2 linked regions of the Geothrix sp. 21YS21S-2 genome follow. The protein of the gene in region 2 interacts with the protein of the main gene of each other region in a pairwise test. Links are inferred from orthologs where the notes say so. Each region holds a gene or a part of one and is shown on either strand. Other genes may lie near its edges.

Region 1 (2,967 bases), 2.0 Mb from region 2 along the record:
GCTTCGCAGGCCTTGCCGCGGATGTCGATGTGGATGCGGGAGCCCAGGGGGGCGTGGCTGACGGGCACGTAGGCCAGGCCCAGGTTGAAGCCGCAGGTGGTGCTGGGGGAGCCGCTGGTGACGTAGCCGGCCTTCCTGCCGTCCACGAGGACGTCCATGTGGTCGCGGGCGATCTCGCGCTTCTCCAGCATGCGGAAGCCCACCAGCCGGCGGCTGAAGCCCTGCTCCTTGAGGGTGGCCAGGGCCTCCCGGCCCAGGAACTCGCCCTTGTTGAGCTTGATGATCCAGCCCAGGTCCGCTTCCAGGGCGTTGGTGGTGTCGTCGATCTCGTGGCCGTAGAGGGCCATCTTGGCTTCCAGGCGCAGGGTGTTGCGGCAGCCCAGGCCGGTGGGCACGAGGCCCAGCGGCTTGCCGCTCTGCATGAGCTCGTTCCAGACCCACTCGGTCTTCTCGGCCGGGCAGTAGATCTCGAAGCCGTCCTCGCCGGTGTAGCCGGTGCGGGCGAACATGACGGGCATGCCCTTGAACTTCCCGAAGGCGAACCAGTAGTACTTGATCTGGGAGAGGTCGATGTCCACCAGGGGCTGGAGCACGTCGATGGAGAGGGGTCCCTGGAGGGCCACCTGGCCCGTCTGGTCGCTTTCGTTGGTGACCTCCACGTCCCACTTGGCGGCGTGCTCCTTCACCCAGGCGAAGTCCTTGTCCACGTTGGAGGCGTTCACCACGAGCAGGAAGTGGTCGTCGGCGATCTTGTGGAGGAGCAGGTCGTCCACGAAGGTGCCGTTCTCGTACAGGAAGGCGGTGTAGTGGATCTGCCCGTGGGCCAGCTTCACCACGGCGTTGGGGGTGAGCCAGTCCAGGAAGGCCATGGCCTGGGGGCCCTTGACGCGGATCTCGCCCATGTGGCTCACGTCGAAAAGGCCGACCTTGGTGCGCACGGCGACGTGCTCGGCGATGATGCCGGCGGGGTACTGGACGGGCATGTCCCAGCCGCCGAAGTCCACCATCTTGGCCCCGAGGGCCCGGTGGACGGCGTTGAGGGGGGTCTTCAAGAGTTCGGACATGGCTTCTCCATCAGTTGGGCAAGTTGAACGTATCGGATCTTTGATTGTAGGTCATACCCCGGGGTTTTCACATCCTCCGGAGCCAGGGAAGCACACCCGGCAGGTCCCACGCCAGGCTCCAGAGCCCTCCGGGCTCCCGCCGGGCCTCCAGGGCCACGGCCTGGGGCAGGATCTCCACGCCCCCTTCCAGGGCCCGGTCCAGCTCGGCGGCGTAGTCCGGGTCGATCTCCCGCGCCGCGTCGAAGCCCGTCACGTCGCCCCGGTGCACGAAGAACACGATGGCCGCGCGGTGCCCGAGGCGCACCATGGCCCGGAGCTCGCGCAGGTGCTTGGCGCCGCGCAGGCTCACGGCGTCAGGGAAGCACGCCAGGTCCCCCACGCGCATGGTGGCGTTCTTGACCTCGATGTAGACGCAGCGGTCCTCGGCGTCCCGGGCCAGCACGTCGATGCGGCTCCGCTCGTCGCCGTACTTCTGCTCGGTGAGCACCGAATGGAGTCCGGGCAGGCCCGGCAGGCGGTCCTGGCGGGCGGCCTCGGCCACCACCCGGTTGGGCATGCCGGTCTCCACCCCCACCCAGGCCCCCCCGCGGTTGCAGGCCAGCCAGGTGTAGGCCAGCTTGCGGGCGGGGTTGGCGCTGGGTTCCAGCAGCACGGCGTCGCCCGGTTCCCAGGACGTGGCCATGGTGCCGGTGTTGGTGCAGTGGGCCGTGGCGACGGACCCGTCCTCCAGCTCCACGTCGGCGAGGAAACGCTTGTACCGCTTGAGGATGACTCCGGGCACGAGGCCCTTTTTCCGGATCAGCATAGGTACCAGTCTGCCGGGGAGCCCGCCTTGGCAACATGATTAAATTATTTATGCCGGCTGGCGGTCCGCAGGACCGGGAGGTAGGCCAGGAAGGCCGCGGCCAGCACCGCCATGGCCACCTTGAGTCCCACCAGGTCCGCCAGGGCCGACCCCGCCATGGGGCCCACCATCAGGCCCAGGGAGAACGCGATGTTGAGCAGGGAGAACACCGACCCGAAGTCGGTGCTCCCCTTCCCCTCCACGTGCCCGGCCAGGGCGGGCCCGCAGGGGGACATGAGCAGGCTGCAGGTGCTCCCCATGGCCAGCATGAAGGCGTACACGGCCGCGCGGCCAGGGAGGACGGCCGCCGTGGCCAGCAGGACCGCGGCCAGCACCATGCCCAGGCTCAGCGGCCCCCGGGGCCCGCGGCGGTCGGTCCAGTGGCCCACGAGGGGCGAGGTGACGATGCTGGCCAGGGCCGTGGTGGTGAAGGCCAGGCCGATGGCCATGGCGTCCATGCCCAGGTGCAGGGACAGGTGGAGGGGCAGCACCGCCTCCAGCACCGCCCCCAGGAGCGAGCCCATGACCATGGCTCCCGCGAACACCCGCACCGTGCCGTCCTTCAGGAGGCCCAGGTAGCCCGTCCCCGAGGGCTGGGCCGGGGGGTCCGCGGGCAGGAGGGTGAGGCGCACCACGGCGTCCAGCACCGCCAGGCCCGCGGCGAAGAGGAAGGCGGCGCGGATGTCCCAGACGCGGGTCATCCACCCCGCGAAGGCCGGGCCCAGGAACAGGCCGATGTTGGCGCAGGCGAAGACCGTGCTCATGGCCTTGCCCCGCTGGTTGGAGGGGAAGTGGTCCGCGACCATGGACAGGCCCGCCACCCAGGTGGCGGCCGCGGCGATGCCCTGGAGGACCCGGGCCACCAGGAGCAGGGGAAAGCTCCCCGCGAAGGCGAAGAGGATGGTGGCTGCCCCGAAGCCCACCAGGCCCCCCAGGAAGGGTCCGCGGCGCCCGCGGCGGTCCGCCCAGGTGCCCAGGGGGAGCGCTGCCAGCAGCAGGGCCCCGGCGTAGCTTCCGAAGAGGAAGCCCAGCTGGGTCTGGCTCAGTCCGTGGAGCCGC
Region 2 (4,358 bases):
GACCGGGCCGGGATCATGGGCGTCGCCACGGACAACAAGGGCCACCGCTACAAGGTCATGGGCTGAGGAGCTTGGGCATGCGCAAGACGATGATCGCACTGGCCTGCGCCGCCACCCTGGCGGGAGCGGACCTGAGGGTGCAGCTCCAGGTGAGCTCACCCCAGGGCGGACTCAGGGACGTGGCCGGAGGACGGCTGGGCTACGGCCTGGGCGTCCACACGGAGATCGCCCTGGTCAACGGCGACACCCTGCGGCCCCGGGCCGACCTGAGCTTCTTCCCGGTGCTCAAGCTGGCGGGAATCGAGAACAGATACTCCAGCCTGGGCCTGGGCTGCGACTACCTCCACCACCTCCCGGGGCGCCTGGATTCGTTCTACCTGGTGGGCGGGGCCTCCGTCCTGCGCTGGTCGACGCAGACCGTGGGCATGGGCTCCGGGGACACCACCCGGCTGGGCCTGTCCCTGGGCGCGGGCGTGCGCGTCACCGCCTCGCTCGGGTGGGAGGGCCGGTACAGCTACTCCCCGCTCAGCCAGGACATCAAGGCGCGCACGCTTGGCATGGGCTTCACGTACCGGTTCTAGCTATCATCTCCTCCAGGAGGCCGGCTTGGACGTGGCATGGTACTACTCGACCGGAGGGCAGGACAGGACGGGCCCGGTGGCCTGGGCGGACATCGAGGCCGCCTACCGCAGCGGCGTCATCGGCCCCACAAGCCTGCTGTGGGCCTCCCATCTCGCGGGCTGGGTCCCGGCGGCGACCCTCCTCGACGCCCCGGCGCCGCCGCCCATCCCCGAAGCCGCCCCGTCCCCCGCGCCGGGGGCCCGGGCCGCGTTCCACTGCGGCCTGTGGTCCCTGCTCAGCATGTTCCTCTGCTTTCCCGTGGCCCTCGGCCTGGGCGTCGCGGCCATCGTCCAGAACCAGAAGGCCCAGCGCCTGGCGCGGGAGAACCCCGGCGCCTACCTGAAGCCGGGCAGCGGCGGGCTGGTGATGGCCATCATCGCCCTGGCCATCCTCCCCCTCCTGGCGGTCCTCGGCATCGCCAGCGCCATCGCCATCCCGGCCTTCCTCGGCCAGCGGGACCGGGCCCGGGACAAGGGCGCCGTCGCCAACCTGAATTCCGGACTGTACGCCCTCGCGGGCGAGTGCGACCTGCTCAAGGGCCGCTCTCCCCAGGAGGTCAAGGCCGGCCTGGAGGCCGCCCTGCGCAGGGACGCCTCCCGGAACCCCTGGAGCCCCCAGGGGCCCGCATTCACCTACGCCGTCGAGGTGGTGGGCGGCCAGGACGGGGACGGCTTCAAGGAGGCCGCCCGGGCCGCGGGCGGCGCCCTGGGGGAATGCGCCTACGTCGTGCAGCTCCCCGCGGAGCGCCAGCCCGGCATGCTGGGCGGCGCGGTGCGCCTGAAGCACCCGGTCGCGGGCTCCACCTGGTACGTGAAGGTCATCCCCCTGGACTGAAGAGGTCCTCGTGGCGGAAGGGCCTGGCGCCGGGCCCCGCGTAGTCCGCCACGACCTGGCCGCTGCCGCGCAGGAGGTACTTCACGGTGACCAGGCCCTCGATGCCCACCGGGCCCCGGGCGTGGATGCGGGAGGTGCTGATGCCCACCTCGGCGCCGAACCCGTAGCGGTAGCCGTCCGCGAAGCGGGTGGAGGCGTTGTGGTAGACGCCTGCGGCGTCCACTTCGCGCAGGAAACGCTCGGCCGCCTCCGGGTCCTCCGTGACGATGGCCTCGGTGTGGCCGCTGCCGTGGGCGCGGATGTGGGCCAGGGCGGCGTCCAGATCGTCCACGATCCGCAGGGCGAGGACGGGCGCGCCGTACTCCGCGTCCCAGTCCGCTTCGGTGGCGGGGAGCAGGTCCGGAACGAGGGCGAGGCAGCGCGGGCACCCGCGCAGCTCGGCCTCCGGCAGGCTGCGGGCCAGGAGGGGCAGGATGCCGGGGGCGCAGGCCCGGTGCACCAGCACCGTCTCGACGGCGTTGCAGGCGGCGGGGTACTGGAGCTTGCCGTCCCGGGCCAGGGCCACGGCCATGGCGGGGTCCGCGGCGGCGTCGATGAAGAGGTGGCAGATGCCCTCGGCGTGGCCCAGCACGGGGATGCGGGTGCGCGCCTTGATGGAGCGCACCAGGGCGGACGACCCCCGGGGGATGACCAGGTCCACGTCCGCGTCCAGCGCCAGGAGTTCGTCCACGTCGGCCCGGCCCTGGAGGAGCTGCAGGGCGTCGGCGGGAAGGCCCCCGGCCTCCAGGGCCCCGCGCAGGAGCCCCACCAGCGCGCCCACCGACGCGGCGGCCTCGCTTCCCCCCTTGAGGAGGGCGGCGTTGCCGCTCTTGATGGCCAGGGCGCCGATCTGCACGGCGGCGTCGGGCCGGCTCTCGAAGATCACCGCCAGCACGCCGAGAGGCACGCTCACGCGCTCCAGGAGGAGGCCCTCGTCCAGGAGCCTGCGCAGGTCCACGCGCCCCAGGGGGTCCTTGAGCCCGGCCACGGCCTCCAGTCCCAGGGCCATCTCCTCCACCTTGGCGGCGTCCAGCTTCAGGCGCTGGAAGGCCGAGGCGTCCAGTCCGCCCGCGGCCAGGAGGGCGCGGGCCGCATCCAGGTCCAGGGCGTTGGCCGCGAGGAGGGCGGGACCCGCCGCCCGCAGGTCCGCGGCGGCGCGCCGCAGCGCCCCGTTGCGGGCCTGGACGGAGGCGGCGCCCAGGAGGTTCGAGGCGGCCCGGGCCCGCCGGGCCTTGTCGCGCACGGTGGTCATGGCCGCTTCTCCTTGAGCCAGGGGCCCAGGGGATCGCCCTTGGGCCGGGGACCCGCCAGGAAGCGGGTGCATTGCGCCTCGCCCGACACCACGCGCTCCAGGGTGCCGCTCCCTTCGCCCCGGGCGATGACCACGGCCACGCCGGACTCCATGCAAAGGCGCGCCGATTCCAGCTTGGTGGCCATGCCGCCCCGGCCCCGGGCGCCCGAACCCTGGGCCCGGGCCAGGATCTCCGGGGTGATCGCCGCAACTTCCCGCAGGAGCGGCGCCTCGGGGTCGTGCTGGGGATTGCGCTCGTGGAGGCCGTCCACGTCCGACAGGATCAGCAGCAGATCCGCGCCCAGGCCCGCGGCCACCAGGGCCCCCAGCTTGTCGTTGTCCCCGAAGACCTTCATGCGGCCCAGTTCCAGCGTCGCCACGGTGTCGTTCTCGTTGATGATGGGGATGACGCCCATCTTCAGGAGCTTTTCCAGCGTCGCGCGCAGGTTGGAGCGGCGCTCGGGGTCGGAGAAGTCCTCCTGCGTGAGGAGCACCTGGGCGCAGACCGTGTCCAGGCGCCCGAAGGCGGACTGGTAGAGGGCCATGAGCTCCCCCTGCCCCACCGCCGCGCAGGCCTGCTGGAGGGAGAGGGTGCCGGGCCGCGTGGGGAGCCCCAGGCGCCGGGCCCCCAGTCCCACGGCGCCCGAACTGACCAGGAGCACGTCCCGGCCCTGGCGGCGCAGGGACGCCAGGGACTCCACCAGGGCGAAGATCCGCCCCAGGGAGGGAAAGCCGTCCCCGGAAAGCAGCACCTGGGTGCCGGCCTTGACCACGATGCGCTGGGGGGCCGCCCTTTTCATCGGCCCAGCCCGCTGGCCACCTGGGAGGCGCGCTCGATGCCCCGGGCGATGACGGAGCGGATGCGCCCGTCCTCCAGGGCCAGGAGGCCGGCGATGGTGCACCCGGCGGGGGTGGTCACCTCGTCCTTGAGGGCCGCGGGGTGGCGCCCGGTCTGCAGCACCATGGAGGCGGCGCCCACCGTCATGCGCGCCGCCAGCTCCACCGCCACGCCCCGGGGCAGGCCGCACTGCACGCCGCCCTCGGCCAGGGCCTCGAGGATCACGAAGATGAAGGCGGGACCGCTGGCCGACAGGCCCGTGACGGCGTCGAAGTGGTGCTCCTCCAGGTCCAGCACGGCGCCCAGGGGCTCGAAGAAGGTGCGGGCCAGGGCGAGGTGCTCGTCCCCCGCGTGGGCGCCGGGCGCCAGGACGATGGTGCCCATGCGGATGCTGCAGGGCGTGTTGGGCATGGCCCGGATGACCGGGGTGCCCGCGGGGACCCGGGCCTCCAGGAAGGCCAGGTCGGTGCCGGCGGCGATGGACACCACCAGGGGCCTGTGGTCCAGGGCCCCGGCGGCGGCCAGGGTCTCCAGGAGCGGGCCCAGGTCCTTGGGCTTGACGCACAGCAGGACCGCCTCGGCCCGGCTCGCGGCCTCGGCGGCGGTGGCGGCCCAGCCGACGCCCATGGCCTGGGCCCGGGCCCGGGTGCCCTTGCCCTTGTCGGTGGTGACGATCGCGCCCGGAGGGAAGCCCGCGGCCTCCACCAGCCCGCCGGTGATGGCCTGGCCCATGGT

The links.
Region 1: the proteins of RAH40_RS16055 (region 2) and sfsA interact in binary tests that used the Escherichia coli proteins (3 or more experiments, as listed by UniProt). The link is inferred for Geothrix sp. 21YS21S-2 from one-to-one orthologs.

What each region holds. Positions count from the first base shown.
Region 1 is NZ_CP132910.1:1,612,575-1,615,541, forward strand. It holds sfsA (DNA/RNA nuclease SfsA), read right to left. Parts: upstream 1,870-2,967; coding sequence 1,132-1,869; downstream 1-1,131. Other genes in the region: gcvT (glycine cleavage system aminomethyltransferase GcvT), read right to left, coding at 1-1,064; RAH40_RS07360 (MFS transporter), read right to left, coding at 1,914-2,967. UniProt on the Escherichia coli protein: Binds to DNA non-specifically. Could be a regulatory factor involved in maltose metabolism.
Region 2 is NZ_CP132910.1:3,633,970-3,638,327, reverse strand. Bases 593-3,592 are described here. They hold RAH40_RS16055 (glutamate-5-semialdehyde dehydrogenase), read right to left. Parts: upstream 2,747-3,592; coding sequence 1,439-2,746; downstream 593-1,438. Other genes in these bases: proC (pyrroline-5-carboxylate reductase), read right to left, coding at 3,582-3,592; proB (glutamate 5-kinase), read right to left, coding at 2,743-3,585; RAH40_RS16060 (DUF4339 domain-containing protein), read left to right, coding at 613-1,455. Outside these bases: RAH40_RS16070 (hypothetical protein), read left to right, coding at 1-66; RAH40_RS16065 (outer membrane beta-barrel protein), read left to right, coding at 78-581; more of proC, read right to left, coding at 3,593-4,358. UniProt on the Escherichia coli protein: Catalyzes the NADPH-dependent reduction of L-glutamate 5-phosphate into L-glutamate 5-semialdehyde and phosphate. The product spontaneously undergoes cyclization to form 1-pyrroline-5-carboxylate.